One region of the Candidatus Paralachnospira sp. LCP21S3_A2 genome, then DNA from elsewhere that is predicted to be linked to it. Evidence: riboswitches for the same ligand, from Rfam matches in the RefSeq annotation. Region 1 holds a riboswitch; the other holds the start of a gene.
What was found. A riboswitch is a leader RNA that binds a small molecule or an ion and turns the genes downstream of it on or off. The one in region 1 is predicted to bind thiamine pyrophosphate.

Region 1 (16,130 bases):
ACTCATCTTCCGCCGCCGTGATCCCGGCACTGCTACACTGGCACAGCGTTTTTGCCAGCCGTTCCATCGCCTCCGACACGGCCCGCACCCGTCCTGCCGCCATCCGCTCCTTTCCCGGAAAATCAAAGAAAATAGGCTGGACCGGTTCCTTCCGGACCGGTTCCCGGTGGCAGAGACTTCCCGGTGTCATAAGAAACACGGCTGCCGCCGTCAAAAGGCAGATGCCTTCCCGTCCAACAGCCTCCGGCAGATACAGCATTCCGACGGCTGCCGCCCCCGCCAGATACCCCAGCGTACTGGCTCCCTTTCCAAGGCTTCGAAACAATCCCGAAAGAACGCCGGTGAGGCAGAACACTCCCATAAAAGAAATATCACCCAGCCAGATGGTTTCCATGATCCCGCAGCAGGTCCCGGCCACCGCACCGACACCTGCCCCAAACCGATACCCGGTATATAAAATGCTGAAATAAAAGCCTGTCCGCACAAGAGCCGCCGCCGTCCCGCCCTTTTCCAGCACTGCCGTCAAAAACAGTCCGAGCGCAATGGCCATCCCCGCCCGGAGCCATGTCTCTCTCTTCATTCCCATACCTCCCTGAGAGACTATTATAGCCGGTTGAAAACGGAAAGGCTGTCGAACGGTGGCGGCGGGACAGGAGAAATTTTCGCGTTTTTTCGCACTGCAGGGGCGCCGATCGAGAAACATACAAGCTCGCCTCCACCCGCACGGCGCTCTGCTACAGTTTCATAAATCCGGACATCATGCACCCGCCGGCGGCTCCTGCTTCCATGACCTCAGGAAGCCGCTCCGGAGTGATGCCGCCGATGGCGTAGACCGGCACGGGGCAGACCCGGCAGATTTCGCGGACGAAGCCGGTTCCGCTCCCTTTCAGGCCCTTTTTGCAGTCCGTCTCAAAAATGGTTCCGAGCACGATCTGAGATGCGCCGCATTCCACGGCAAACTGCATATCCTCCATGCTGTGGCAGGACACGCTGATCCGGTCAAACTCCTCCCGAAGCTGCCTGCGCTCCTCAGGCATCATGGCATCCAGCGCCGGAACGGAAAGATGAAGATTCCGGCAGTTCAGCTCTTTTGCAGACGGTATTCTGGAATGAAGGAAGCAAAGCACCTCCTCCTTCCGGCAAAGCGCCAGAACCTTCTTCGCCAGTGCCGTATATGCCGCGTCCGAAAGGTCCTTTTCCCGCAGGATCAGTCCATGGGGCTGCAGGCGGAGCACCCGTTCAATCTGTTCAAGGAAATCTCCCTTTACCAGCGCCCGGTTTGTGATAACGATGGTATGCTCATAACTACACATAAATATAATCATTCAGAACCGGCTGAAGCCCGCCCTGCTCCATATCCTGATACATTTTCTCAAAGGAACGGCCGTCGTTGATCTCGAACTGCTCATCACCCACATCGGCGTCCTCCTTACCCTCGTATTTCTCCTCATGATCCCCGATCCCGGTGGAAACACCGGCCGAAACCTTTGTGGCACAGATCTTCGTAATGCCGTTTCGGAACGCTTCACTCTCCCGGCTGGAAACAGTGATCCCGGCAAAGGGCAGGAAAATCCGGTAAGCGCAAAGCACCTGGCACAGCTCCTTTTCACCCACATCGCGTGGATTGATCTTGTCGTTGTTGACGATGGGACGAAGTCTCGGACAACTCAAGGAAAGCTCCGCATGGGGATATTTCCGGTTCAGGTAATACACATGAAGGGCTGTCGCAAGCGCATCCTTCCGGAAATCATCCAGTCCCAGAAGGGCAGAAAATCCGGCGCCGCGCATGCCGCCCATCAGTGCCCGCTCCTGGGCATCAAACCGATACGGCCATACCCGCTTATGCCCCATAAGATGAAGCGTTTCATACTTTTCCGTATTGTAGGTCTCCTGGAATACGGTCACATAATCCACACCGCATTCATGAAGATACCGGTATTCGTCCACATTGACCGGATAAATCTCGATTCCGATGTTCCGAAAATATTTGCGCGCGATCTTCACCGCCTCGCCGATGTATTTCACATCGGAATAAGCACGGCTCTCGCCGGTCAGGATCAGGATCTCCTCCATGCCGGTTTTTGCGATCACCTGCATTTCATGCTCCACCTCTTCCATGGTGAGCTTCTTGCGGCGGATTTTATTATAGCAGTTGAAGCCGCAGTATACGCAGTAATTCTGACAGTAATTGGCAATATAAAGAGGCGTGAAAATATAGACCGTATTACCGAAATGATTCTTCGTGATCTTCTCCGCCTTTCTTGCCATCTGCTCCAGATACGGAGCCGCCGCCGGTGACAGAAGGGCCTTGAAATCCTCGATGGAACAGCTCTCCGCCGAAAGCGCCCGCTCCACATCAAGGGCTGTGTACGCATCATAATCATACGCCTTCATGGCCTCCAGCACCTTATCCTTAATATCTGACCTGATGACCTGCATTCCATCCATGTACTTCATGTGATCCGTCCGGAAGGTCGGATCCTGCTCCAGACGGTGCTTCCGCTCCAGTGCTGCCGGCGGCAGTTCATCACTGTCAATAAAATAAACCTGATTCTCCTCGTTCATGTTCATTCTCCTGTTTCTGTCTGTACCTTGATTTTTTCATTTGACGGGAACGATTCCGCGCCCGGTTCGGTTCCGTTTTGCTCCGGATCGTTACTCTTAATGTAAAAATCCGGTCAGTGGATCCGATGCGCTTCCGCCTCTTGCCAGCACCCGGCCCATTCCGGTCAGATAAGCCTTCCGTCCTGCCTCGATCGCAAGTCTGAAGGCAGAAGCCATTTCGGGAACATTTCCCGCTGTGGCGATGGCCGTGTTTGCCATGATCGCGGCCGCACCCATTTCCATGGCTTCGCAGGCCTGGGACGGCTTGCCGATTCCGGCGTCCACAATGATGGGAAGATCGATCTCATCGATCAGTATCTGGATCATCGCCTTAGTTGCCAGTCCCTTGTTGCTTCCGATAGGTGCTGCCAGCGGCATGACCGCAGCCGCACCGGCGCTCTGGAGATCTCTTGCCACGTTGAGATCGGGATTCATGTACGGCAGAACCACAAAGCCCTCCTTCGCCAGGATTTCCGTTGCCTTCACGGTCTCCTGATTATCCGGGAACAGATACTTGGCATCGCGCATGATCTCCACCTTCACGAAATCCCCGCAGCCCATGGCGCGGCTGAGCCGTGCGATCCGGACTGCCTCCTCGGCATTGCGGGCGCCGGAGGTGTTGGGCAGCAGTGTAACGCCCTTGGGAATATAATCCAGGATATTTTCACTCTCCTGGGTATTGGCACGGCGCAGTGCCAGGGTGATGATCTCTGCCCCGCCCTGCTCCACGGCAGCCTTGATCAGATTCATATTGTATTTTCCGGAGCCTAAAATAAACCGGCTGTGAAACTCTTTTCCTCCAAGCATAAACTTATCTTCCATGATATCGTCTCCTTTTCTTTATCGTACTTTTATGCTTCCATCAGAAGCTGGATCACCTTATTAGCCTGATGGGCCGCACATGCTGCCACCCGCGGTGCCATAAGCCCTGTTCCGTTTCCCACATCCGTTTTCCGGTCGCCGCATACATACAGCCGCCTCATGACCTGTGCAGTCCGGATCTCGTTGACATCACCACAGCCTGCCATGCCATTTCCCGATACGACTGTGGTTTCCGGACACTGGGACAGAAGCTCCCGCACCAGCATAGCCTTCTGATCCGGCTTATCAAAAGCTTCACAGACAATGGCATATGTCCCGAACAGCTCCTTCACGTTTTCCGGTGTCACACGGACGCAGACCGACTCATACTCAATATACGGGTTGATCTGGTTCAGGATCTCCGGAAGTGCCTCCGCCTTTGGCTTCCCAAGCTGGGGGATCAAGTACATCTGTCGGTTCAGATTTGTCACATCGACTGTATCAAAATCCACCAGAAGAAGCTTTCCGATCCCGCTTCTGGCCAGCATGACCGCAATGTTGGAGCCGAGTCCGCCAAGACCGGCTACCGCCACACGGGCGCCCCGCAGCTTCTCCTGCATATCCCTGGGAAATCTGGCATCAAAGGCCTGATCCAGCTCCTCTCTGGAAATCCTCGCCCGCATAGTCTCGCGGATCGATGCCTGTGGCTGTGTCCCGTTCTCCTGTAATACTCCCATGCTTCAGCCTCCTCCCACAAACCGGAGGACTTCGATTGCATCATCGTCCTGTATCATAACCGCTCCCAGCTGATCCTGGGGCACGATCTCCAGATTCCGCTCCACCACGACCCGGCTGCTCTCATACCCGGCTTCCTCCAGGTATTCCAGCAGCGTCTTTCCTGCCGTCTGGACGGTCTCTCCGTTAATCACTGCCATACGTGTTCTCCTTCCTGCTGTTTTATCTGCTGTTTTAGCTTCACAGGAAGGTGCGTCCTGTGAAACTGAAAAAACGTCCGCGGATATCCGCAGACGTTTCCATATACTTCCATATTCCGCCGGGATATACCACAAGATCAGTATGCTCCGGCGCCTTTTTGTGTTGTGAAAAGTGGTGCCCCCAGTTCACAGAAAACAAGGTACCCTGTATATCCGGAAATTGATCGGAATTTCGAATTTCCATCATACAAAAAGGACTGCATGCCAAAGCGCATACAGTCCATCAATGACTTGTATTTCCCTACGTTGGCATTATCCAAATCAGGTTTCAGGTCAAGACTCTTTAAGTCTACTCTCAGCCCATCTCTCTGAGCTCCCCGTTTTCGTGTTTTATTTTAACGCATTTTCAGAAGGATTGCAAGCCCTATTCCTCACTGTTCGGCTTTAAATAGGTCTCTCCGGGCTTTACAAGTCCCAGCCTGCTTCTTGCCACATCCTCCACATACTTCTTTGTCTGAATATAAATCTCTTCTTCCTCCAGAGATTCTGATTCCTTCTGGGCTTCTTCGATCTGCTTCTGAAGCGCCGCCGCCCGGTCCGAATATCCGCTGTCGGTTTTTTTCAGCTTATTCGTTGTCAGGATGAGGCTTCCGCAAAGGAGCGCTGTTACAAACAGGATTCCGAAGAGCACAGCCTTGCTCTGCTTTTTATATCGTCTTTTTCTGTTTCTTCCTGCCATTACGCGTCCTTTCGTTCCCGACCTTTCTGCCCCGGTCCATGATGTTGTTTCTCTCTGCCTTTATTTTAAGGGTTTTCCCTGCGTTTTTCAAGAGATGAAGCCCCTTTTTTACCGGAAATATCAGGATTCTCAGAATCCGCCCCAGCAGCCATCTGAAAAACCGGACGAAAAGCGGACTCAGCGTGATATGATACAGCCATGCACCTGCTCCGGCACCGGCCAGAATATACCACCGTACCGTTCCGTTATTGCCGGAAAATAAAAGCCAGAACAGGGAACACGCCGTAAAACACCAGTACACCAGATCCTCAAGCGAGCGTACTCCCTGCCTGTGACGGATCACACCCCGCAGGATCCGAAGCACGTCATACAGGGCCGCCAGACCGATGCCCCAGAGCACCGACCGAAGCAGGAGGCTCCCCTCGTCTCTGATCATGCTGCTCACCACTTACCCGAACAGGCGGGAGAAGAACGACTCTCCCTGCCCTCTCCGCTCCCGGATCTGGGCATAGGAGAAGCTGTCCACCCGGCCGCCGATATCCACCTCGCCCTGCTCCACCGTCAGCCGGTTCACCTTCAGATCGTCACCCTTCACGGTCAGTGTTCCCTGGCTTGTCTCCAGAACGATCTCTTTTTCATCAAAGGAGACCACCTCCGTCACGCCGCTGATCATCGCCATAGCGCGCCGGTCCAGCATTACCTTGTGAGGCTTCATGGACTTCTGTTTCTGCTCTTCCATCTTACCGCTCCCTTCCGCATATTCCATAGCATTCTATGCGAAAAACACGAAGCCTATGACCGAAGAGCACGTTCTGACTGTCCGCTGCACAATGCCGGGCAGCTGTCCCGCCCCTGAGCCTGTGATTCCGCCGTTTTACAGATAACGAAACATTTCTCCGGCATCCTCTTTCTTTGTGCTTTCCTGTACCTTCAGCACCTCCGCCTTTACGGAACGGTTTCCGAACTGTACCTCGATCACATCACCGACCTTTACGTTTAAGGACGCCTTGGCCGGTTTGTCATTGACCAGGACTCTTCCGCCGTCACATGCCTCATTTGCCACTGTGCGCCGCTTGATGATCCGCGACACCTTTAAAAATTTATCCAGTCTCATGTTCTTTCTCCCGTATCATAAGAAAAACTGCCGCAGACTCTGCGGCAGCTCCATAATCCCATAACTCTCACAATCCATTCAGGATTTATGCGTTTACCAGATCCTTCAGTGCTTTTCCAGCCTTGAACTTGGGCATTTTGGAAGCAGCAATGGTCATGGTCTCACCGCTTCTGGGGTTTCTTCCCTCTCTTGCTGCTCTCTCGGAAACTTCAAAGGTACCGAAGCCTACGAGCTGAACCTTATCTCCTGCCTTTAACGCTTCTGCTACTGTATCAGTCAGAGCCTTTACTGCCTTTTCCGCATCTTTTTTGGATAATTCAGCCTTCTCAGCAACGGCTGCGATTAACTCAGTCTTGTTCATAATGTTTATTCCTCCTAAGGTCATGATACATCGTTTGTTCTTGCTCTATTATTTATAAACTGCCTGCGCCTGTTTGTCAAGAAAATTCCCTGTTTCCCGGGATTTTCCGCCGGTTTGCTTACAGACGGATCCCGTTTTTCCGTGCTTCCTTTTCCTGGCGCTTGATCTCATTCCAGAGCTCGAGGCTTTCCTCCGGAGTCTGACATGCCTCATCGCCGAACACATGCGGGTGGCGCCGGATCATTTTTCTGCACAGCACACCGATCACGTCCTCCACGGTGAACTCCCCGTTTTCCTCTGCAATCCGGCTGTGGAGCATGACCTGGAGAAGAATATCTCCCAGCTCCTCGCAGAGATTTTCTGTATCCTGATTGTCGATCGCCGCAATCACCTCATCGCATTCATCCGTCAGACATTTTTTCAGGGATTCATGGGTCTGCTTCCGGTCCCAGGGGCAGCCATGCTCCGACCGGAGCTTTGCAATGATCTCCCTCAGTTCCGAAAAGGTATACTTGTCCTTTAATTCCATCGTCTTATCCTCCTGCCCACAAGCATACCACAGCTTTCCTTAACTTTCCATCTGTTTTCCAAGAAATCCGGCTGCGATCACTGCCAGCTTCTGCTCCTCCGCACCGATCTTCACTGCCGGATCACGGTTCAGAAGCACCACCGCCCCGATGGCATCTCCCTCACAGAGGATCACAGCTGCTGCCTGTCCGGTGTATTCACCGTTATCCTCTGCCGTCACAGGGATCATCGCCCCGCCTGCCCGGTTTATCAGAATATTTTTCCGCGACAGGATCATCTGCTCCAGCGCCTTGCTGATCTCCTTCTGGAGCAGCTCCCGCTTCATGCCGCCCGCTGCCGCCAGTACCATATCCCGGTCCGTCACACAGACTGCCAGCCCCGTCGCCGCCGCCAGCACCTCCGCATACTGCTTCGCAAAGCTTCCAAGCTCCGCCATGGGCGAATACTTCTTCAAGATGATCTCACCCTCATGGTCTGTGTAAATTTCCAGCGGCGTTCCCTCACGGAGCCGCAGGGTTCTCCGGATCTCCTTCGGTATCACGACCCGTCCCAGATCATCGATCCGGCGGACAATCCCCGTTGCCTTCATAAAAAAATTCCTCCTGCTTCTTACATACTTTCCATAATTTGTGTTGTATGGGTAGTATGTGAAAAACAGGAAGAATTATGTGTTTAAAATCTCATTCCAAGTCCGTTCTGCATCTGCGCTGCAAAGCAGGAACGATTTCCATTTTCATTATGGACATTTAAGCCATACTGTCAAGCTGTTCCGCCGCTCTGCCTTCTTTTATTTTTCCCCGGAAAGACCGTGCCATACAGGACGCCCGATTGCCTGAAGGAATACGCTGGTAGCTTTCTGTACACAGCAGAAAATAATCGTACACATATAAATCCGGAAGGTCATTACCGCAAACTGATTATACAGAGCGCTCTCACTTCCGAAAATTCCAATGATCTGCATGGGGAACAGGTGAACCTCACATGACTAAAGTCACGTGCTTCTCAGCCGCTTTAAGCGGCAAGACTCTATATCGGCGGATACGCCTGTGACTTAGAAGCTGTACGGGTTACGCACATATCCCGGCCGTTTTCGGCCAGTTTCCACATCCCAGGTAGTCCGCTGCATATCTGCCTGTATCTATGCTGTATAACGGCTTCCCAGTTCCTGGCTGAGCAGCCGCAGGTCTGCATAAACACATGAAGTTCTACGCTTCACTGCAGGTACTTTTGCCTCCAGTGAAGACCTTTCCGTCTCCGGCAAGGGTTTTATAAGCTCCCGTATAAAATATCTCGCTCCGATATTATAGGCTGCTGACAAGTCGCAGTTGTATTGTTTTCCTGTTGTAAAGGTACACAGGCTGTGGTTCTCCGGGTTTCGTGCCACTATCCCGCTTCCGTCAAAAGCCTGCCTGCTGGTATTGCGGGCGTTGACTCTGGATACACGGATTCCGCTCCTGTGAGCCTGGTGCTCACACAGCTTCTGGATATCCCGTTTTCTCCACATATGAAGTCTTTGTTTCATACTTCCTGTTTTCTTTCCCTGCATTTCCAGATACTCAAAGACAATCACATCTGCCTGCTGTTCCCGGGCATAGGCCGTAATGGCACCGGATACGTTCCGGGACAATTCCATATTCAGCCGCTTTGCGTATGCCCAGCGGTTATGAGTCTGTCCGGCTCCATGCTGTCTCTGAAATCTGCGGATTCTGCCAAGCACCCGGTAAAGCCGGTCTTTATCACTGGGGAAGCTTATAAACCTTCGTCCCAGGACAGTTCCGTCTGCCCGCATGATCGTACAGACCGCATCCGTATTGATTCCCAGATCCACACTGCAGATGGTCTGAGCTTTTACAGCCGTTTTAGACAGGTTTTTCTCTTCTGTATAAGAAAACCGCAGAAAATATTTGTGATGCCGTTTCTCCAGAGTGGGCGCGGACGCTTTTTCCCCTGCCCAGTGCTTTCTAAGGTATTCCATATCCGTGTGCAGCAGTCTGACCCGGAACCATTTCCAGTCATGACCATCATACAGCTTCAGACACGCTACATCCTCTGTCTCTCCTGCTTCTCTGTACATCACATCCCGGTAAAATACGGGCATGGCATGGTTTTCCTGTGTAAGCTTCGGTTTCCCGGTCAGTTTTCCATTTTCCCACAATTTCAGCCGTGTTTCATAGGAAGCTACGCTTCCCAGTGCATGCTGAATCGCAGAACGCCTCAGATAGGACGGAAGTTTTGGAAAATGCAGGTCAAAATCATACCGGGCCTGATTCTTCTTTGTCCCGTGAACCAGATGCTCTGCCTCATTAAACCGTTTCCTTGCATTCGAAATTTCGGAAAGTTCACCCCAGGCTTCTGTATATACCTGAATCAGATAACTGACTGCAGAGCGGTAAATGCGCAGCGTATAGCGAATGGGAATATTCTGTTTTCTGATTTCTACACCATAGCTGGATGTCACCTGCATACAAGACCTCATTCTCCGTTGTAGGAACTCTTCGTTTTCTCTTTTTCTTTCTGGCCTTCGATATAGGTTAAAATCTGCTCCCGGCTCCTGTCACTGACCGTCACCGCACAGTAGGAGGGGTTCCATAAATGACCGCCCCACAGCTGCTTCTTTAATTCCGGATGGGAAAGAAACAGCTTCCTTGCCAGATTTCCTTTCATAATCTTGATCATGTCGGAAATAAAAAACTGCGGCTTACAATTCACCAGCAAATGAATGTGATCCGGCATAACCTCCATGGCCAGAATCTGAAAACGGTATTCCTCCGCCAGCGCCTGCAGCATCTTCTTACATTCCACATCTAATCCATCTACCAGAACCTTTTTCCGGTACTTTGTACACCAGATAAGATGATACTGCAATGAGTACACATAGCCTCTACCATATGAAAGTGTGTTTTCTTCGATAGTAAATATATCTTTTTCCATGTTTCGATTATACCATATGTTAGCCAGGGCGTAAACATCAGTTCGATAACTTGGCAAAAATTTGCCCGCCTAACTCATCACTAAAGTAACGAGAATGCGGCGGGCAGTTATTCAACCTATACTTTACTTGCCAACTATATTTTACTCTAAGATTTCCCCGCTTCCCTGCCTTTCTATGCAATGCCCCAGAGTGCCAGATACCAGGTAAGCTTCGTACTTACGATCACCAGATATGCCAGATACAGCACAAGCATCACAATGCCCTGCCATTTATGAAATTTCTTTGTGATGATCGTCGGCACCGATGCGATCAGCGCGACCAGAATGGCGACCGGGAAATCCAGATAAAGATTCTGGGCCGAAACCGGAAGCTTTCCGCCGTAAACAAACGCACAGATTGCCGGGATCAGCGTGGTGTCGATGATATTTGCACCGATGACATTTCCGACCGACATGGAAGACTGCTTTTTTACAACTGCCGTAACCGCGGTAACCAGCTCCGGGAGAGAGGTTCCGATGGCGATCATCGTCACGCCGATCACGGCTTCCGAAACACCCCAGCTCCGTGCAATTTCACTTCCGTAATTCACCAGGAGCCTGGAACCGAGAACAACACAGACTACGCCAAGAACGATCATGGCGATATGCTTTCCTGTCGTTTCCTTATCCGGCTTTTCCTGCTCAGCCTCTGCCGCCGTCTTTTCTCCCTTCGCAGACCGGATATTTTCAAAGATGAACAGCGCGAATACCACCAGAAGACAGACCGCACCGCCGATAGAAAGAAAACCGCCCGCACTGCATATAAACAGCACCACAACGGCCGCAAGGAGGCAGATCGCTTTCGGTGTAAATTCCCTTCGTTTGACTGTCATCTTCACGAAAATAATACTGATGGACATGATCAGCGCCGTGTTGCAGATCACCGATCCGATGCCGTTTCCGATGGCCATGCCGACCTTACCCTGCGAGACCGCCAGATAATTTCCCACACCGGATACCAGGATCTGATGTCCCTCCACCGCTGCCATAGTGGAAACCATGATCTCCGGCAGCGTTGTTGCCAGGCTCACAATGGTGGCTCCGATAATAAATTTCGGGATTCCCGTCACCTCTGCGACCCATACCGCGCCATCCACAAACCAGTCACCGCCCTTTACGATCAGGACCACGCCGACTGCAAACATCACATACAGCAAAACCGTTTCCATTCTCCGTACCTCCATATCCGATTGTCTCGTCTCAGGATACTTCTTCATTTTCCTGATCAGTTGTTTTGTTTCACAGGACGTAATATCATAAAAGAGGGAGCGTGTCAAGGCGCGAAAATCAGCGCCCGGAATCAACCGCTCCCTCTTTTCATTTCTTCACCTGTTCCCTAATTCCCTGCTGTCTCAGCTGCAGAGGTTTCCTCTGCCTGAGTCCCGGCTGCGGAGGTTTCTGCATTTGTTTCCGCTGCGGAGGTCTCGTCTGCTGCGGTAGTTTCCACAACATACAGGGACTTGTCGAAATTGATCACATCCCAGACTTTTTCTTTCACCTTAAATTCGGGAAGAGCCGCAGCCCATTCCTTGTAGGTTGTCTGGAACTGCTCTGTCTTTCTTTTCTCAACGATGGTAGGCTTTTCCTTCTCTGTCGCTTCTTCATCAAAATCGGTATCACAGCGAACTACATACCAGCCATAGCCTTCCTCGTATACGCTTCCGATCTCGCCGGTCTTCAACTCCATCCCATAATTACCGACTGTGTTATCGAAGTCTCCCTCACCATAGGTATTGGTAACAAAGGTACAGTTATCATACTGATCGGCCAGGGTACTCATATCCTCTCCGGCCTCTACCTTAGCCTGAAGCTCTTCAGCCAGGGTCTTTGCCGCATCGGCGTCATCGCCATCGGTCACCCGGATATAGCTGATGGTACGCTGAGCAGCTTCCTCGTCACTTACCTCGGTATCTACATCCTTTACCGCATATTCATAAGCCTTCATGGCAAGAGCATTGTTTGTCACAAACTCCTTGATTCGATCCTCGCTGATGTTGCCGACAGCTGCTTTTAATTCTTCGCTTCCGTCGAGCTGACCCATAATATCGGCTACAGCAGCATCAACCTTCTTCTGTTCGTCCTCGTCCAGCGTCAGCCCCAGCTCCTCAGCCTTTGCCTTTAAGATATAGGTCTGGCCGATTCCGCGCATGATATTCTGCTTGGTATAGGCCGCCAGAGTCGTTCCACTTTCCATTCCCATGCTGCTTCCCAGGTCTTTTTCCCACATTTCATCGATGCTGTATCCGTTTAAGGAATAATACATCTCACTGCTGTACTGGCTCAGCCGCGCCTGAAAATTGGCTTCATCAAGATAAATATTGGTGTCTCCCAGCGTTGCAACAACGGTTGTGGCATAATCATCGAAAGAGATCTTCTTGCTTCCGCAGCCGGCTGCTCCCAGTACTGTGACTGCCGCCAGCGCGATTGCCAGCCCTCTCTTTAATCTGTTCATAATCTGAATCCTCCTAGTATTCCCTGTCGTCATGTGCCGCTCATAAACGTTTTCCGTTTTTTCGATGCCCTGATCCTGCCCATTCGTTTCATGAACAGAATGCCTGCACAATCAGTTTTCATTATAATACGAAACCCTGAAAACGGCAACTCTTTTATGAAAGCAGCAGCTCTTTTATGGTATTTAACAGGATCTTCACCTTTTCCAGCATCTGCCTCGGCTCTTTGTTCTCTTTCTTCCGGTCCTGCAGGACAAAAACCGGAGGATTTGTGCTGGCCGGCCGCAGCGCTCCGCTGTAAGCCTTCAGAAGCTCCGGAAGCTTTTCCACGTTAAACGGCGCCTGTTCATAGAACGAAATCCTGACCTCCTGGCGGTTTCCGGAAATCTCCGTCACATAAACCCTGTGCGCCGCCGCCTTCAGAAGCGCGATCTCCAGCAGATTTTCCACGGCGCGGGGCGGATCTCCGAACCGGTCAGTCAGCTCATCCGTCATGTCCATGGCTTCCTCTTCTGTCTCAACCGCCGAAATCCGCTTGTAGATTTCCAGCTTCTGCACCTCATTCTTCATGTAAGAGGGTGGAATATAGGCATCAATATTGAAGTCGATAACTGTCTCAAACTCCACCTTCTCTTCTCCGCCCTTTAAAGCTCTCACGGCCTGATTCAACAGCTTGCAGTACAGGTCATAACCGATAGCCTCCATGTGGCCATGCTGCTCCGCACCAAGAAGATTCCCCGCGCCGCGGATCTCCAGATCCCGCATGGCGATCTTGATCCCGGAGCCAAGCTCTGTAAATTCCCGGATCGCTGCCAGCCGCTTTTCCGCTTCCTCCTTCAACAGCTTGTTGCGGCGGTACATAAGGAACGCATACGCTGTCCGGTTGGAACGTCCCACACGTCCGCGAAGCTGGTAAAGCTGAGAAAGACCGAACCGGTCCGCATCATGGATAATAATGGTGTTTACATTGGAAATATCCAGACCGGTCTCGATGATCGTAGTGGACACCAGGACATCGATCTCCCCGTCAATGAAATCCATCATGATCTTTTCCAGCTGACGCTCGCTCATCTGTCCGTGGGCATAAACCACATGGGCATCCGGCACAAGAGCCGCGATCCGCCCGGTGATATCCTCAATATCCTTCACCCGGTTATAGACATAATAAACCTGACCGCCGCGGGCACGCTCCCGCTCAATGGCCTCACGGACCATTTCCTCGTTGTATTCCATCACATACGTCTGGATCGGCACGCGGTCCATGGGCGCCTCCTCCAGAACGCTCATATCTCGGATCCCTACCAGACTCATGTGAAGCGTCCGGGGAATGGGGGTTGCCGTCAGTGTCAGCACATCCACGTTTTCCCGCAGCTTCTTGATCTTCTCCTTATGAGCCACACCGAACCGCTGCTCCTCATCGATAATGAGAAGCCCCAGATCCTTGAATTTCACATCCTCAGACAGTACCCGGTGAGTTCCGATAACGATGTCCACCAGTCCCTTTTTCAGATCCTCAATGGTCTTTTTCTGCTCTGCCGCCGTGCGGAACCTGGATAGCAGCTCAATCCGTACCGGGAAATTCATCATGCGCTGGACAAAGGTATTGTAATGCTGCTGCGCCAGGATCGTCGTCGGGACAAGATAAACCACCTGTTTGCTTTCCTGGACGGCCTTAAACGCTGCCCGGATCGCGATCTCCGTCTTTCCGTAGCCCACATCACCGCAGACCAGCCGGTCCATGATCCTCGTGCTCTCCATATCCCGCTTGGTGGCTTCGATGGCTGCCTCCTGATCCTCCGTCTCCTCGTAGGGGAACAGCTCCTCGAACTCCCGCTGCCATACGGTATCGGGGCCGTACTGAAAGCCGTCCGTCTGCTGTCTTGCCGCATAAAGGGCCACCAGATCCTTTGCGATGTTCTTGACCGCGCCCTTAACTCTGGACTTGGTCTTTCCCCATTCCTGGCCGCCTAACTTATTAAGCTTCGGCGTTTTCGCCCCGGCTCCGGCGTATTTCTGAACCAGCTCCATCTGGGTGACCGGCAGATACAGACAGCCGTTCCCCGCATATTCGATTTTTATATAATCCTTGACGATCTTATCCACCTCGATCTTTTCGATCCCACGGTAAATGCCAAGTCCATGATTTTCGTGAACCACGTAATCACCCACGGAAAGCTCGGAAAAGCTCTGGATCTTCTTGCCCTCATAGGAAGTTTTCTTCCTCCTTTTCTTCTTTCCGCCGCCGAACATATCGCTCTCCGGGATCACCACAAACCGGATCAGCGGATATTCAAAGCCCCGGTGGAGATTTCCGTAAAGGACGCAGATCTCCCCCGGAAGGATCTGTTTGTCCTGCTCCTCGCTGTAATAGGCACGCAGATCATACTGCTCCCTCAGATCCTGTGCCAGCCGCATGCCCCTTGTTTTTGAAGCGCAGAGGAGCGCTACCCGCCATCCCTCTTTCTTCCAGCGCTTTAAATCTCCCACCAGCAGCTCAAAGCCGTTATGATAGGAATTTCCGTTTTTCACCGTCATGAAGCCGCGTCTTTTCACCGGAAAGGCCCGCTGCTCGAGGATCGAAAAGGCCACGGTTCTCGGCCGTTCCATGGCCGCCGCCACAGAAGAGGACGAATAAAGAAGATCTGTCTGTCCGGGAAGAAGATAGCCCTTTTCCAGCCGTTGTCCCATACTCTCCCGAAACTCAGCCTCCAGGGCATCCGCCCGCTCCAGGATCCTGGCCGGCTCATCCAGAAATACCGGCGCATCGGCTCCGAAATAATCCAGGAAGGACACCGTAGCCTCACAGAAATACCGGATACAGCCCTCCAGTGCCCCAAGAAAGCAGCCCTCGGAAAGCCCTTCGCACATCTCGTTTACAATGGTGCCGACCCGATGGGCCTCCTCCCGCTTTTCCCCGGAAAGAAGCTTCTTTTTATATTGTTCCAGTTCTTTTTTTAATGCCCCGATCCCATGCTCCAGCCGCGCCTTTGTCAGCACCAGCTCCCTCGCCGGATAGACCTTCAGGCTTTCCAGCCGTTCGATCGACCGCTGGCTCTCGGCATCAAAGGACCGGATCGAATCGATCTCATCCCCCCACAGCTCGATACGTACCGGATTTTCCTCCGTCAGCGGATAAAGATCCAGGATCCCGCCCCGGATGCAAAACTGTCCGCCCTGCTCTACCTGGCCGCTGCGCTCGTATCCCATAAACACCAGTGTTTCCTTCAGCTGATCCAGATCCAGCTCTCCGCCCTCCTGAAGCTCCAAAACGCCCGCTCTCAGATCCTCCGGCGTCATGAGATGGTCCATGCAGGCATCAACCGTGGTGATGACCGTTCCGTGCCCTGTTTCCAGGAGTGTTTTCAGTACACGGAGCCTCTTTCCTGTCAACAGGCTCCCCTGAATATCAGCACTGTAAAATAAGAGGTCGCGGGCAGGGTACAGATAAACCTCCGGATCAAAATACCGGTAATCGTCATAAAGCTCCTGTGCCCTGGTGTCGCTGTAGGTCACCACCAGCTTTAAGGGATAATCCTTTCCCAGCATGGCCATCTCATGGGCCTTCTGGGTATCTGTACCGCCACTTACAGAAACAGGACCTCTGCCTTTGCAAAGGTCCTCCTTGGTA
Region 2 (16,130 bases), on a different contig from region 1:
GGCAGTTCGTGCAGAGGAGAACTTCCGAAAGGGCTTTAACTGCTGCCAGTCGGTATTCCTTGCTTTTGCCGATCATTACGGCATCGATGAAGAAACGGCGTTAAAGCTTTCCTGCTCCTTTGGAGGCGGCCTGGGGCGGCTGCGCCAGGTATGCGGTGCAGTGTCCGGCATGGCGCTGGTCTGCGGACTGGAGTGCGGAAATACCGACCCGGAAAACCAGAAGGCCAAGACGGAAAACTACAGCCGGATGCGGAAGCTGGCATCGGCCTTTGAGGAGGCACAGGGAAGCATCGTCTGCGCGGAGCTTCTTGGCATGGGAACAGGACGGAAAAAAGAAGAAGCGGCGCCCTCTCTTCGGACAGAAAGCTATTATAAGAAGCGGCCCTGCCCGGAGCTGGTACGGTTTGCGGCAGAGCTTCTGGAAAGGGAATTTTTTGCTCCGGAAGAATCGCTTCTTTAGCCTTGACAAATGAACATGCTGTGCTTATAATAGGTGAAGATTCAATTCAGAACAGAAAAAACGAAGATGAGAAGAGTAGGATACGGAACCGTTCAGAGAGAGGGAATATGGTGTGAACCCTTACGAAACCGTATGTGAAGACCAGCTCGGAGCGGCTCTAATCAAGCCCGGCAGGCGCCGTTACCGCCGAATAAGTGGATTCCCGGAATCAAACAGGGTGGAACCGCGGATTAACTGATAATTCGTCCCTCATTATGCAGATACTGTGTAATGGGGGATTTTTGTTTCCCATAACAGCGGTTATGGGAGATGCGGAAAGGAGAACATTATGAAGATCACACTGAAGGATGGTTCGGTAAAAGAATACAGCGAACCGAAAGCGATTATCGACATTGCAGCAGATTTAAGCGAAGGACTGGCGAGAGTGGCCTGTGCAGGCCAGGTAGACGGAGAGACCGTAGATCTTCGTACCGTCGTGGACAAGGACTGTGCCGTAAATATTCTGACCTTTGACGATGAGGACGGAAAGGCAGCGTTTCGTCACACCACGTCACATATCATGGCTCAGGCCATCAAGCGTCTGTACCCGCAGGTAAAGCTGGCTATCGGTCCTTCCATTGCAGACGGTTTTTATTATGATATTGACAGTGAGACACCTTTTACTGCCGAGGATCTGACCAAGATCGAGGCAGAGATGAAGAAAATCGTGAAGGAAGCGCTTCCTTTAAAGCGGTTCACACTGCCCAGAGATAAGGCACTGGCGTTCATGAAAGAAAAAGAGGAGCCCTATAAGGTGGAACTGATCGAGGATCTTCCTGAAGATGCAGAGATCAGCTTTTATGAGCAGGGTGAGTTCACCGATCTGTGTGCCGGTCCTCATCTGATGACAACAAAGCCGGTAAAGGCCTTCAAGCTGACCAGTCTGGCAGGCGCTTACTGGAGAGGCAGCGAAAAGAATAAGATGCTTACCAGAATCTATGGTACCGCCTTCACAAAGAAAGCCGATCTGGAGGAATACCTCCAGCGGATCGAGGAGGCAAAGAAGCGTGACCACAGAAAGCTTGGAAAAGAGCTTGGCCTGTTTATGATGAGCGACGAAGGCCCCGGCTTCCCCTTCTTCCTGCCCAACGGTATGGTATTAAAGAATACGCTTCTGGATTACTGGAGAGAGATCCACAGAAAGAACGGCTACGTGGAGATTTCCACTCCCATTATTCTGAACCGTCATCTGTGGGAAACCTCCGGCCACTGGGATCATTATAAGGAAAACATGTATACCACTGTGATCGATGATCAGGACTATGCCATCAAGCCCATGAACTGTCCCGGCGGCATTCTGGTTTACAAGTCCGAGCCCCGTTCCTACCGTGATCTGCCCCTTCGCATGGGCGAACTCGGTCTGGTTCACAGACATGAGAAGTCCGGCCAGCTCCACGGACTGATGCGTGTGCGCTGCTTCACTCAGGACGATGCGCATATCTTCATGATGCCCGAACAGATCCGTTCCGAGATCAAGGGTGTTGCAAAGCTCATCGATGAGGTTTACAGCCTGTTCGGATTTAAGTATCATGTGGAGCTGTCCACACGGCCTGAAAACAGCATGGGAAGCGATGAGGACTGGGAAGTAGCAACGGAAGGCCTGCGCGGCGCGCTGGATGACCTTGGCCTGGATTATGTGGTAAACGAGGGCGACGGTGCGTTCTATGGTCCCAAGATCGATTTCCATCTGGAGGATTCCATCGGAAGAACCTGGCAGTGCGGTACCATCCAGCTTGATTTCCAGCTGCCTCAGAGATTTGAGTGCGAATATATTGGTGCAGACGGTGCACCGCATCGTCCCATCATGATCCACCGTGTTGCATTCGGCTCCATCGAGCGTTTCATCGGTATCCTGATCGAGCATTTTGCCGGTGCCTTCCCGACCTGGCTGGCGCCTGTTCAGGTACGTGTTCTGCCCATCTCCGACAAGTATCTGGATTACGCACAGAAGGTTGCTGCGGCACTGACCGACGCAGGAGTCCGGGTGGACGTAGATACCAAGTCCGAGAAGATCGGCTACAAGATCCGTGAAGCACAGTTAAAGAAGCTGCCCTACATGCTGGTTGTCGGCGAAAAAGAGGCTGCCGAGGGCAAGGTTTCGGTAAGAAGCCGCTGGAACGGTGATGAGGGACAGAAGTCTCTGGAGCAGTTTATTGCTGATGTGACCGAGGAGATCAAAAACAAAGAGAACAAGACTGCGGACAAAAAGGAAGAAAACTAAACGCAGGCAGGACAGGAACGGTTTTGAACTGAAAAAAGAGGTATAAAAGTTTCAGATCAGCACAGACTATTTCCGAAAACGAAAAAAGGAGGAATTGTCATGACTGATCTGACCTGCAGCGCAGAACACTGCGCCTATAATTCAGACCGATACTGCTGTAAGGGAGATATCCAGGTGGATGGTGCCAACGCCTGCCACTGCAGCGATACCTGCTGCGCCAGCTTTAAAGAAAGCGGCTGCGGCTGTGCATCGAACCATGTGGGAACTCCCAGCCGCAGTATCGGCGTTTCCTGTGACGCTGTAAGTTGCGTTTACAACGAGAACCATGAATGTTCGGCAAAGGAAATCGCCATTGCCGGCCATCAGGCGAAGCATGCGTCACAGACCGAATGTACCAGCTACCAGAAGCGGTAGAAGGAAAAACGGACGAAACGGGGAGCCGAAAGGGCTCCTCGTTTTTCGGTGGAGAACCTGCGGAATACGGATGTGGATCACGTATTTCGATACTTTAAAACGCGATAAGGGTCTGATAAAATAAAAAGAGGATTGCAGAGCCAGTCTGCAGAAATCCGTATTGGAAAGAAAATAAAAAGGAATGAAGCCGGATGACCGAGAAAGAAAAAATGCAGAGACAAATGCTTTATGACGCAAATAACGACAGGGAGCTGCTGAAGGAAAGAGCCGGGGCAAAGGAGCTTTGTTATGAGTTCAATCAGCTTCGCCCGTCCGATGAAAACGGACAGCAGGAGCTTATGAAGCGGCTGCTGGGACAAACAAAGAACAGATTCTGTATTGTGGCACCGTTCTGGTGCGATTACGGCTATAACATTGAAATCGGGGAGGATTTCTTTGCCAATCACAACACGGTGATTCTTGACGGGGCGAAGGTGACCTTTGGTGATCATGTGTTCATCGCACCGGACTGCGGGTTCTATACCGCCGGCCACCCCATTGATTTTGAACGCCGGAATCAGGGGCTGGAGTATGCATATCCCATTACGGTGGGAGACAATGTATGGATCGGCGCCGGAGTTCAGGTGATGCCCGGCGTAACCATCGGAAGTAACGTGGTGATCGGAGCCGGCAGCGTTGTCGTCAAGGATATTCCGGACAATTCAGTAGCAGTCGGAAATCCCTGCCGAGTTATCCGGTCCATTACAGAAGAGGATAAAAAGACCTGCTGGGACAGATGAGGATCGGAAAAAACATCGGAAGAAAAAAATAAATTCCCACTTGACTTTATCGTGGTAAACTGATAATATACTACCATGATATTGCTTCGAATGACATTCAGAAGCATGACAGTTCAGAAAGTGCGAGGAGACGTTATGATGAAAAAAGTAATGGCATGTCTGCTGGCGGCGGCAATGGTTCTTTCTATGGCGGCCTGCGGCGGAACAAAGAGCAGTGAGACGACAGCTGCAGCAAAGGAAACAAAAGCAGAAACAAGTGCAGAAGAGACGAAGAAAGAGGAGACCGAGGCTGCCGGGACAAGCAAAGCTTCTTCCGACGATGGAAGCGATGTGGATTATGTAAAGGAAAAAGGCAAGCTGGTGGTCGGTATTACCGAGTTTGAGCCCATGGATTATCAGAATGAGAGCGGCGAGTGGATCGGCTTTGATGCAGATATGGCAAAGGCCTTTGCCGAGAGCCTTGGCGTAGATGCCGAGTTTGTTGTGATCGACTGGGACAACAAGATCCTGGAGCTGGACGGAAAGACCATTGACTGCGTATGGAATGGTATGACCCTGACGGATGAAGTAAAGAGCTCCATGGAGTGCTCCAATGCTTACTTAAACAATGCACAGATCGTGATCGTGCCCGGAGACAAGGCAGATCAGTACCAGACTGAGGACAGCATTAAAAAGCTTTCCTTTGCAGTAGAGGCCGGAAGCGCCGGTGAAGCACAGGCAAAGGAGCTTGGTCTTACTTATACCTCGGTTGCTTCCCAGGCAGATGCTCTTATGGAGGTGGCAGCAGGAACCTCCGATGCGGCAATCATCGACTCTCTGATGGCAGCAGCCATGGTCGGTGAGGGAACCGGTTACGAGAACCTGACCTACACCGTCGGCCTCAGCACCGAGGAGTACGGCGTTGGATTCCGGAAGGGTTCCGATCTTGCAGAAGCACTGAACCAGTTCCTCAAGGACAGCTATGCAGATGGCTCCATGAAGGAATGTGCCGATGCGTATAAGGTACAGGCTGCCCTGATCGAGCAGAAGTAAGAAATCCAAAGAAAAGAATACAGGCGTTCGGCAGAGAGCGGTTTTTCCGCTCTCTGTTGGTCATAGCGGGATGCGGAACAGCCGTATCCCGCCTTGGCGTCCTTTCGGACAGACGCCGGAAAACAGGAGAACGTATGAAACTATTTCTGGAACAACTTCCCGTTGTTGTAAATGCACTGAACGTCGGCTTTTTACAGACCTTAAAATTATTTTTTGTAACCCTGATCGGGGCACTGCCCCTGGGACTTCTGATATCCTTCGGTTCCATGTCCCGCTTCAAGCCTTTAAGCTGTCTGATCAAACTGATTGTCTGGATTATCCGCGGAACGCCGCTTATGATCCAGCTCTTAATTATCTACTACTTCCCGGGCCTGGTGGCGAAGAGTAATATCTGGGGAGGCGGAGAGACCGGGCGTTTTGTGGCTGCGTCCGTCGGATTTATCTTTAACTATGCCTGTTATTTTTCCGAAATCTACCGCGGCGGGATCCAGGGTGTTCCGGCCGGACAGGAGGAGGCTGGTCTTGTGCTGGGCATGACGAAGCGCCAGATCTTTTTTAAGGTCACGCTGCTTCAGATGATCAAGCGGATCGTTCCGCCGATGTCCAACGAGATCATCACGCTGGTAAAGGATACCTCCCTGGCGCGGATCATTGCCCTCCAGGAGATCATCTGGGCAGGACAGGCATTCATGAAGGGATCCCACGGGATCTCCGGAGCCATCTGGCCGCTGTTCTTTACGGCTCTGTATTATCTGATCTGGAACGGGCTTCTGACCGTTCTGTTTGCAAAGCTGGAAAAGAAACTGGATTATTTTCGATAGGAGGCAGTCATGGCGATTTTAGAGGTAACACATATCAGCAAGGCATTTGAGGACACGGAGGTCTTAAAGGATATCAGCTTTTCCATGGAAAAGGGACAGGCATTGTCCATCATCGGTTCTTCCGGAAGCGGGAAAACTACGCTGCTTCGGTGTCTGAACTTCCTGGAACGGCCCGACGGCGGCATCATTCGGGTAAACGGGGAAACACTTTTTGATGCGGCGGATCCCATGACCACAAAGGAGTCTCAGATCCGGCGCAAGCGTCTCCACTTCGGTCTGGTGTTCCAGTCTTTTAATCTGTTCCCCCAGTACACAGCTCTTGGAAATGTGATGCTGGCGAAGGAACTTCTGGCGAAGGAACGGCCGGATTATAAGGAAAAGAAGAAAGAGATCCACGATGAGATCGAGGCACAGGCAGAGGAACTGTTAAAGCAGATGGGACTTGGCGACCGGATGAAAAATCACCCGCACCAGCTTTCCGGCGGCCAGTGTCAGCGTGTGGCCATTGCGAGAGCCCTTGCTTTGGAGCCGGACATTCTCTGCTTCGATGAACCCACTTCGGCACTGGACCCGGAGCTGACGGGAGAAGTGCTCCGTGTCATGAAGGAGCTGGCGGAGAAGCATATGACCATGATCATCGTGACCCATGAGATGGCATTTGCCAGAGATGTGTCCGATCAGGTAATCTTCATGGATGACGGAAGGATCCTGGAGCACGGCACGCCGGCCGATGTGTTCGAAAATCCGAAGGAAGAGCGTACCAGGCAGTTCCTGGCCCGGTATCATGAAGAAGCATAGCGGTTTAAGGATCCGGCAGGCTTTTACAGGAGAAAAAACAGTTGACAGAACCGGTACAGCGTGGTATTATATAAAAGCTGTGTAGAACAAAGAAGAGTATCCGCTCTCACCTTGGCGTCCATGAGCGACCGGGTTCCTATATTGTTTTTCTTTGATGTGTTTATAAAGAGAAAAGAAATGGGATTTTAAGTGGATAGTTCTTCTATCCACTTTTTGTATTTATTCAAAGCAGTTCGAAGAAAGAATGCAAAATGAAATCGAACCGGTTCTGAATAAATGACTTTTATCTAAATGATGGGGGTGTCTGGTTATTAGCGAGTTAATGTTGAATGAACAGATCAGAGACAAAGAAGTACGTCTCATTGGCGAAAACGGCGAGCAGCTTGGAATTATGTCTTCCAAGGAAGCACAGAAGCTTGCGAGAGAAGCGGAACTGGATCTGGTAAAGATCGCTCCGATGGCAAAGCCGCCGGTATGCAAGATCATCGACTACGGCAAGTACCGTTACGAACAGGCCAGAAAAGAAAAAGAGGCCAAAAAGAAACAGAAGGTCATCGAGATCAAGGAAGTCCGTCTGTCTCCGAATATTGAGGAAAACGACCTGAATACGAAAGTTTCCGCTGCCAGAAAGTTCATTCAGAAGGGCAATAAGGTAAAGATTACCTTACGGTTCCGCGGCCGCGAAATGAGTCATATGAATAACTCCAGACATATCCTGGAAGAATTTGCAGAGAAGCTTTCCGACATTGCAGTGGTTGATAAGCCCTCCAAGGTAGAGGGGAGAAGCCTTGTAATGTTCTTATCGGAGAAGCGATAGAAAATTGGCTGAGCCAAAGTTTAAGGAGGAAGAATCATGCCTAAAGTAAAAACCAGCAGAGCAGCAGCAAAGCGTTTTAAAAAGACCGGAAACGGAAAGTTAAAGAGAATGAAGGCCTATAAGAGCCATATCTTGACCAAGAAGTCTCAGAAGAGAAAGAGAAATCTTAGAAAAGCAACCGTTGCTGTTCCCGCAAACGCAAAGGTTATGAAGAAGATTTTACCTTACTAATGCAGTCATAAATAGAAGGAGGAAGACTTAAAATGGCAAGAATTAAAGGCGGATTAGGCGCTAAGAAGAAGCACAACAGAGTTCTGAAGCTGGCAAAGGGCTACAGAGGAGCTCGTTCCAAACAGTATAGAGTAGCAAAGCAGTCTGTAATGAGAGCACTTACCAGCTCTTATGCAGGAAGAAAGCAGAGAAAGAGACAGTTCAGACAGCTCTGGATTGCCCGTATCAACGCAGCAGCAAGAATGAACGGACTTTCCTACAGCCGTTTCATGTATGGCTTAAAGGAAGCAGGCGTTGAGATGAACCGCAAGATCCTTGCAGACATGGCCGTTAATGATGCGGCAGGTTTTGCAAAGCTGGCTGAGGTTGCCAAGAGCAAACTGGCTTAAAACCGGATTATTATTCTGATTGTGCAAACTATTTGAATTGTTGAAATAGAACGAAAAATTTTATTCAAAAAAATTCAAAAAGTGCTTGCATTATTGAGAAACGTGTGCTATTATATATGAGGATTTGGTTCTGAGATACTAATGAACCAAATCCATAATCGGAATGTGGCTCAGCTTGGTAGAGCGTTCGGTTAGGGACCGAGAGGTCGCAGGTTCGAATCCTGTCATTCCGACTTTAGAGAGCAGATAACGAAGGTTATCTGCTCTTTTGTATTAGAGGAGGCCGGTATTTGAAGGCATGGAAGATGATTCTCCCGGAGCAATGTTTTCCGACTCCGGTGTTCCGAATATATTCTGCACTTCTGCTTGCAATAACCAGCCGGCAGGTGTATACTGATAAGGAAAATAAATACAGGGGAGCTCGTAGAAGCGGGCTGAGAGGAAGTGATCAACTTCGACCCTTATACCTGATGCGGATAATGCCGCCGGAGGAAGTCGTTTTATAGCGCTTACATTCGGAGATACCGCATGGTATCTCCTTTTATAATATGACGAAAGGAAGTTGTATAAGTATGAATCAGACAAAATGCAGTGTGAAGAAGCTGGCGCTGGCAGGATTATTCTGCGCGGCAGCTGTGGTAGGGAGCCTGTTCTCCTTCCCGGTGTTTGGGAGCAAATGTTCTCCCGTGCAGCATATGGTCAATATTCTCTGTGCGGTGCTTCTTGGGCCTGGTTATGGTGTGGGTGCGGCCTTTGCGGCGTCTCTGATCCGCAATCTTCTGGGACTTGGAAGCCTCATGGCATTTCCGGGCAGCATGTTCGGGGCGCTGGCCTGCGGCCTGATGTACTGGAAAACTAAAAATCTTCCGGGAACGCTTCTGGCGGAGGTGGCAGGAACTTCAATCCTGGGCGGTCTGTGTGCGTATCCGGTCGCAGTCCTTCTTATGGGAAAGAGTGCAGCTGGGCTGGCATTTTATGTCTATGTGTTTCCGTTCTTTGTATCCACTGCCGGTGGAGCCGTAATTTCCGGTGTGCTGATCTACAGCCTGAAAAAATGCGGAGCCTTACATAAGATGCAGGAAGTCATCGGATAGGGGGAAAAACACCATATGCTTGGAGAATGTCTGCGGAACGTGAGAGAACGGTGTCCGCTGATCCATAATATCACCAATTATGTGACTGTCAACGACTGTGCCAACATTCTGCTGGCCTGCGGCGGATCCCCGATCATGGCAGATGATCCGGAGGAGGCAGAGGAGATCACATCCATTTGTGGGGGTCTGACTATTAACATCGGAACACTGAATCATCGGACAATTCCGTCGATGCTTCTGGCAGGAAAAAAGGCCAATGAGCTGGCCCATCCGGTTGTGCTGGATCCGGTGGGAGCAGGAGCATCCAGACTTCGGACCGGTACGGCGCTGAAGCTGCTGGAGAACATTAAGATGACAGTGATCCGGGGAAATATTTCCGAGATCAAGACGCTGGCGCTGGGGAGCGGAACCACCAAGGGGGTGGATGCAGATGTTGCCGATCAGGTGACGGAAGAAAATCTGGATGCGGCTGTATCCTTTGTGAAAGCGTTTGCGAAAAAGACAGGAGCAGTTGTCGCTGTGACAGGAGCGATCGATCTGGTGGGCGATGATACAAGAGTCTATTGTATCCGAAACGGAAATGCCAGAATGTCGTCCATCACCGGGACCGGCTGCCAGCTTTCATCCATGACAGCGGCGTTTGTGACGGCCAATCCGGATCGGACACTGGAAGCAGCTGCGGCGGCAGTTTGCACCATGGGGATTGCCGGAGAAATTGCCTATGACCGGTTGTCTGCCATGGACGGAAATGCGTCCTATCGGACCTATATCATCGATGCGGTAGATCGAATGACGCCGGAGAAGCTGGAGAAAGGAGCAAGGTATGAAGTGCGATAAACAATATATGCGGCTGTATGCGGTGACAGACCGTGCCTGGGTGGGAAAACAGACCCTGTATGAGCAGGTGGAGGCGGCACTGAAGGGTGGAGTGACCTGCGTGCAGCTTCGGGAAAAGGAACTGAGCGAAGAGGACTTTCTGGCGGAGGCGAAGGAAATCAAGGCACTCTGTTCCAGGTATCATGTTCCCTTTTTCATCAACGATAATGTGGACGTTGCCATAAAATGCCAGGCAGACGGTGTCCATGTGGGGCAGGAGGATATGAAAGCATCCGATGTACGGGCAAAAGTGGGGGATCAGATGATAATTGGTGTTTCCGCCCATTCCGTGGAGGAAGCTGTGGAGGCTGTGAAAAACGGAGCGGACTGTCTCGGTGTGGGAGCGATGTTTACAACCTCGACCAAGGCGGATGCAAGCGTGCTGCCAAAGGAAACGCTGCGAGCCATCTGTGAAGCCGTGGATGTGCCGGTGGTGGCCATCGGCGGCATCGGCGAGAGCAATATCCTGGAGCTTGCGGGAACCGGAGCAGATGGTGTGGCTCTTGTAAGTGCCATCTTTGGCGCAGCGGACATTGAGGCACAGTGCCGGAAGCTGCGCGCTCTCTCGGAAGAGATGGTGAGCCGATGAGGCTTCGCGGGGCAATCTTTGATTTTGATGGGACACTGTTTGATACCATGTCGGTCTGGGACACGGCGGGAGAGGATTATCTGCGTCTGATCGGTATGACACCGGGGGAAACCATCAACGAAGAGCTGAAAACCATGAGCCTGCAGCAGGCGGCGGAAGCTATCAAGGAGCAGTATCGGATTCCCAAAAGTACGGAGACGATCATCGATGAGGTCAATGAGATGGTGGGAGATTTTTATCTGTACAGGGCCGAGCCGAAGCCGGGAATTGAAGAATTTCTGGAACAATTGGATAAAGATGGAGTTTCCATGTGCATTACCACGGCGGCGGAACGGCGGCTGGTGGAGGGAGCACTGAAACGCTGCAGCCTGGATCGCTTTTTCGGAGAAATTTTCACCTGCGGGGAAGTAGGGCACGGGAAGGATGAGCCTATGATCTACGAGCAGGCGCTTTCGTTCCTGGGGACGGAAAAAACGGAGACCGTTGTATTTGAGGATGCATATCATGCGGCGCGGACGGCGAAAGACGCCGGATTTTCGGTGGCAGCCGTGTATGACGGCCATGAAACAAGCAGCGAGGAACTGCGGTCACTGGCGGACTGGTATCTGGAGGATTATCGGAGCGCATGGGAGACCATTGACAAGTCGTAACAGCAAGCTTACACAGAAGAATCTGAATTGCAGAGAACTGGAACGGTTCCTGTGAAAAATATAGATCAGATTACGGCGGCAGACCGGGGGCACCACCTTCTGTCGCCGGCGGGAGACTTTCATCGTTTCATAGGAAAGTGCGTCCTATCAAACAAAAAAGGAAGAATATTCCGGAAAGAAGGAACCCGCAGAATAAAAATAATGCGGATCAGGAGGAAAACATGAAAACAGCATTATCAATCGCCGGAAGTGATTCCAGCGGAGGCGCCGGTATTCAGGCTGATCTGAAAACGATGACCATGAATGGAGTGTTCGCCATGAGCGCAGTGACTGCGCTGACAGCTCAGAACACTACCGGCGTAAGCGGCGTGACGGAGGTGACGCCGGAATTCTTAAAACGGCAGATCGATGCGGTATTTACCGATATCCGTCCGGATGCGGTGAAGCTTGGCATGATACCGAACGGAGCCCTGATGGAAGCAGCGGCGGAGCGTCTTAAGTTTTACGGAGCAGAGCGGATCGTGGTGGATCCGGTCATGGTGGCAACGTCCGGCTCCAGTCTGATGGAAACAGAGGCGGTCACAGTGATGAAACGCCGGCTTCTGCCCCTGGCCGATCTGGTAACGCCCAATATTCCGGAGGCGGAGATCCTTTCCGGCATGGAAATCCGGAATAAGGAGGACATGGAAGCGGCAGCGGAAAAGATCAGCAATTCCTGCGGATGTGCCGTGCTTTTAAAAGGCGGCCACAGCATTGAAGACGCCAGCGACCTGCTGGTTTCCGATGGGAAACACCGGTGGTTTTATGGAAAGCGGATCGAAAATCCCAACACTCACGGAACCGGATGTACCTTGTCCAGTGCCATTGCGGCAAATCTGGCGAAGGGGTATGACCTGGAGACATCCGTCGGACGGGCTAAGGACTATATTTCTGATGCACTGGCAGCTATGCTGGATCTGGGGCTCGGAAGCGGTCCCATGAACCATGCATTTGCCCTGACCGGGAAATATGCAGAAGAACCGGTACAGCATTGAGGTTCAAAACGGAAGAGAACGCAGGAAATTTTCGCCGGTAAAGATCGGTGAACAGAATACAAAAAGGAGAATGAAGATGAGAACAGAAGCATACGCAACACAGATGGATGCAGCAAGAAAAGGCATTGTGACAAAGCAGATGGAGATCGTGGCAAAAAAGGAGCACATGACCACGGAGGAGCTCCTTCCCCTGGTAGCCAGCGGCAAGGTGGCGATCCCTGCCAATAAGAATCATGAATGTCTCTCCCCGGAGGGGATTGGCTCCATGCTCCGCACCAAGATCAATGTAAACCTGGGTGTTTCCAGAGACTGTAAGGATTATGACGTGGAAATGGAGAAGGTGCTTTCCGCAGTCAATATGGGTGCAGAAGCCATCATGGACCTGTCCAGCCACGGAAATACTCAGCCGTTCCGCCGGAAGCTGACCCATGAGTGTCCTGCTATGATCGGAACAGTTCCGGTTTATGACAGTGTGATCCATTATCAGAGAGATCTGGATACGCTGACTGCAAAGGATTTTGTCGATGTGATCCGTCTCCATGCAGAGGACGGTGTGGATTTTGTAACCCTTCACTGCGGAATCACCAGAAAGACCATCGATCAGATCCGCAAGCATAAAAGAAAGATGAATATCGTATCCCGCGGAGGTTCCCTGGTGTTTGCATGGATGTGTATGACCGGCGAGGAAAATCCGTTCTATGAATATTATGATGAGATTCTGGATATCTGCAGAGAATACGATGTGACCATTTCCCTGGGTGATGCCTGCCGTCCCGGCTGTCTGGCAGATGCCACGGATGTATGTCAGATCGAGGAGCTTGTCCGTCTGGGTGAGCTGACCAAGAGAGCCTGGGAGAAGGATGTTCAGGTCATGGTAGAAGGCCCCGGACACGTTCCCATGGATCAGATCGCAGCCAATATGAAGGTGCAGCAGACGATCTGTATGGGCGCGCCTTTCTATGTACTTGGGCCGCTGGTAACCGATATTGCACCGGGCTATGACCATATCACCGCGGCCATTGGCGGTGCCATTGCAGCTATGAACGGTGCGGCATTCCTTTGCTATGTAACTCCCGCCGAGCATCTGGCTCTGCCTAACCTGGATGATGTAAAGCAGGGGATCATCGCCAGCCGGATTGCAGCTCATGCAGCAGATATTGCCAAGGGGGTACGCGGCGCCAGAGACATTGATGACCAGATGGGCGATGCCCGCCGTGTCCTCGACTGGGAAGCTCAGTGGAAATGCGCCATTGATCCCGAGACCGCAAAAGCGATCCGTGATGACCGTTCTCCGGAACATGAAGATACCTGCTCCATGTGCGGAAAATTCTGTGCAGTCCGCAGCATGAACAAAGCTCTGGCCGGGGAACATATTGATATCCTGTAACTCCAGATTCGACACGCAGATAAAATGTAAAAAACGTTCAGGACAAGCTTGCTTGTTCCTGGGCGTTTTTTACATTTTGCGTATGGGAAGAATGCTTATACAACCTCAGGCAGGAGCTGTTCTGTATCGACAGAACGAGCGGAGCGGGAGAAGGTCTGAAGTCTGCGTGTTGAAATAACAGAAAAGACTGTATGAGAGCGGGAAGGTCGCTCCCCGCGAGGGGAGCCGTAGTTGAAGCGAAGATTCTCCTGCTCTGCCAAAAACTTGACAATTTCCACCGGAAAGGTTGATTTTCTAAGAAAACGTGATAAACTAGGGTAGCAGGAAAAAGTAGAAGAACAAAATGATCGGGACCGGGCAGGAAGCTGCCCGGTTTTCACAGGAGGGACGCGATGAATTACGAAGAATCTGTGGCTTACGCAGGGGAGCTGATGAAGAAAAAGAATATTGTTCTCGGACTTGGCACCATGAAGGAGCTGCTGCACCGACTGGGGGATCCCCAGAATGAGCTGTCCTTTCTGCATATTGCGGGAACTAATGGGAAAGGTTCGATACTTGCCATGGTGGCAAGTATCTGTCAGGCGGCCGGATATCTGGTCGGACGCTATAATTCCCCATCGGTGTTTACCTACTGCGAAAAGATCCAGGTAAACGGTGAATCTATCAGTGAAGCAGATGTGGCCAGGCTGATGACAAAGGTACGTGAAGCCAGTGATGCCATGGAGGGGGAAGGATTTCCTCATCCCACCAGCTTCGAGACAGAAACAGCAGTCAGCTTCCTTTATTTTAAGGAAAAAAAGTGTGATCTGGTGGCGCTGGAAACCGGCATGGGTGGCGAAACGGATGCCACCAACGTGGTGACGACAACTCAGGTTAGCATTCTTGCATCAATCAGCATGGATCACATGCAGTTTCTCGGAAATACCCTGGAGGAGATCGCGAAGGTCAAGGGTGGGATCATAAAGCCGGGAAGACCGGTGGCCATGACCGGGCAGAATCCGGAAGTGGAGGCAGTGATCCAAGGAATCGCAGAAGAAAAACAGGCGCCTCTGATTATTTCCAGACCGGAGCAGGCAGTGATCCGGTCTGCAGATTATACGGGGACGGTTTTTGATTATAAGGAGTTTCAAAATGTAAAACTGTCGCTTCTTGGAAAATATCAGGTGATAAATGCCTGTACAGCGCTGGAAGTAGTTGAAATTCTCCGCGGTTTAGGCTATGATATTAGACAGCAGGCGGTTCTTGAGGGCATGGCCGGTGTGAAATGGCCGGGACGTTTTCAAATGCTGATGGATCGGCCTGTGTTTCTCATTGACGGAGCTCATAATCCGGAGGCGGCTGTGCGCCTCAGAGATTCCATTGAACTTTATTTTTCCGGCAGAAAGATTTCTTATATTATGGGAATTCTGGCGGATAAGGATTACGAAGAAATTGTACGGATCACAATGCCCCTGGCGCAGAAGATTTATACTGTGACGCCAGGAAGTCCGAGAGCTCTTGGTGCAGAGGCGTTAAGAGACTGTGTTCTGAAAAGCGGATTTACCGGTAAGGTGAAAGCGGAGCTGTCTGTAAAGCAGGCAGTTTTTGATGCACTTTTGTCGGCAAAAGAAGATGAAATTATAATAGCATTCGGTTCGTTGTCTTATCTCAGCGAAGTGACCGATGCTTTAAAGGAGACTATCCATGATAGATAAAGAAAAAGTTGAAGCAGCAGTGCGCCTGTTCCTTGAAGGGATCGGCGAGGATGTGAACCGCGAGGGACTGGTGGGAACACCGGATCGGATCGCGAGAATGTGTGAAGAAATCTATACGGGAAGCGATGAAGCGGCGGCGCGCCATTTGTCGAAAACCTTTACGGTATCAAATAATGAACTGGTGCTGGAAAAGGATATTACCTTCTATTCCATGTGTGAGCATCATCTTCTTCCCTTTTACGGAAAGGCCCATGTGGCTTATGTACCAGATGGAAAGGTGGCCGGTTTAAGCAAGCTTGCGCGGACGGTGGATGAGTTTGCAAAGCGTCCCCAGCTTCAGGAGCAGCTGACGGCTCAGGTAGCAGATGCTATGATGACCCATTTAAAGCCCAAAGGTGTAATGGTGGTTGTAGAGGCAGAGCATATGTGCATGACCATGCGTGGAATCCGAAAGCCGGGTGCCCAGACTATGACTTATGTGCGCCGGGGAATTTTCGAGGAGGATCAGGCACTGGCAGACCGTGTATTTGCCATGATCCGCTAGGATGGAAAACAAAAAGAGAAATTTGGAACTCTGTACAGATGGCAGGGTTCCTTTTTTTTATGGAATATGATACAATAACAAGAAAACATTCTGAGACGCAGGAGGACATGAGTGGAACGAGTTGATCGTATTATCCGAAATGAAACCTTTATCTGGAATATGAAAAAACTGCTGAGACTGGAGCAGGAACGGATCTACTGCCGCCATGACATGGACCATCTGCTGAGCGTGGCGCGGATTGCTTACATAAAAGCACTGGAG

Region 2: it holds a riboswitch for thiamine pyrophosphate, as region 1 does, so the genes downstream of both, thiW (energy coupling factor transporter S component ThiW) here and thiS (sulfur carrier protein ThiS) in region 1, are expected to answer to the same signal.

Annotation. Positions count from the first base shown of each region.
Region 1 covers NZ_JBQKGG010000012.1:48,989-65,118, forward strand. Annotated here, with positions in the region: gene ACTQ3K_RS09410 (SpoIIE family protein phosphatase) at 1-580, opposite strand, end outside; gene ACTQ3K_RS09415 (thiamine phosphate synthase) at 735-1,325, opposite strand; gene thiH (2-iminoacetate synthase ThiH) at 1,306-2,565, opposite strand; gene ACTQ3K_RS09425 (thiazole synthase) at 2,662-3,426, opposite strand; gene thiF (sulfur carrier protein ThiS adenylyltransferase ThiF) at 3,456-4,142, opposite strand; gene thiS (sulfur carrier protein ThiS) at 4,146-4,340, opposite strand; TPP riboswitch at 4,622-4,730, opposite strand; gene ACTQ3K_RS09440 (septum formation initiator family protein) at 4,765-5,079, opposite strand; gene yabQ (spore cortex biosynthesis protein YabQ) at 5,048-5,515, opposite strand; gene yabP (sporulation protein YabP) at 5,528-5,818, opposite strand; gene ACTQ3K_RS09455 (RNA-binding S4 domain-containing protein) at 5,954-6,193, opposite strand; gene ACTQ3K_RS09460 (HU family DNA-binding protein) at 6,279-6,554, opposite strand; gene ACTQ3K_RS09465 (MazG family protein) at 6,673-7,083, opposite strand; gene spoVT (stage V sporulation protein T) at 7,123-7,671, opposite strand; gene ACTQ3K_RS09475 (IS200/IS605 family accessory protein TnpB-related protein) at 8,221-9,546, opposite strand; gene tnpA (IS200/IS605 family transposase) at 9,555-10,013, opposite strand; gene ACTQ3K_RS09485 (calcium/sodium antiporter) at 10,187-11,221, opposite strand; gene ACTQ3K_RS09490 (peptidylprolyl isomerase) at 11,389-12,504, opposite strand; gene mfd (transcription-repair coupling factor) at 12,659-16,130, opposite strand, start outside.
Region 2 covers NZ_JBQKGG010000010.1:66,139-82,268, forward strand. Annotated here, with positions in the region: gene ACTQ3K_RS08570 (C-GCAxxG-C-C family protein) at 1-460, shown strand, start outside; gene thrS (threonine--tRNA ligase) at 789-2,720, shown strand; gene ACTQ3K_RS08580 (DUF1540 domain-containing protein) at 2,820-3,134, shown strand; gene ACTQ3K_RS08585 (sugar O-acetyltransferase) at 3,326-3,913, shown strand; gene ACTQ3K_RS08590 (transporter substrate-binding domain-containing protein) at 4,049-4,945, shown strand; gene ACTQ3K_RS08595 (amino acid ABC transporter permease) at 5,080-5,766, shown strand; gene ACTQ3K_RS08600 (amino acid ABC transporter ATP-binding protein) at 5,776-6,564, shown strand; gene infC (translation initiation factor IF-3) at 6,887-7,381, shown strand; gene rpmI (50S ribosomal protein L35) at 7,418-7,612, shown strand; gene rplT (50S ribosomal protein L20) at 7,645-8,001, shown strand; tRNA gene ACTQ3K_RS08620 (tRNA-Pro) at 8,161-8,234, shown strand; TPP riboswitch at 8,405-8,512, shown strand; gene thiW (energy coupling factor transporter S component ThiW) at 8,574-9,095, shown strand; gene thiM (hydroxyethylthiazole kinase) at 9,111-9,932, shown strand; gene thiE (thiamine phosphate synthase) at 9,919-10,560, shown strand; gene ACTQ3K_RS08640 (HAD family hydrolase) at 10,557-11,210, shown strand; gene thiD (bifunctional hydroxymethylpyrimidine kinase/phosphomethylpyrimidine kinase) at 11,432-12,244, shown strand; gene thiC (phosphomethylpyrimidine synthase ThiC) at 12,321-13,631, shown strand; gene ACTQ3K_RS08655 (bifunctional folylpolyglutamate synthase/dihydrofolate synthase) at 14,024-15,325, shown strand; gene folE (GTP cyclohydrolase I FolE) at 15,315-15,869, shown strand; gene ACTQ3K_RS08665 (HD domain-containing protein) at 15,981-16,130, shown strand, end outside.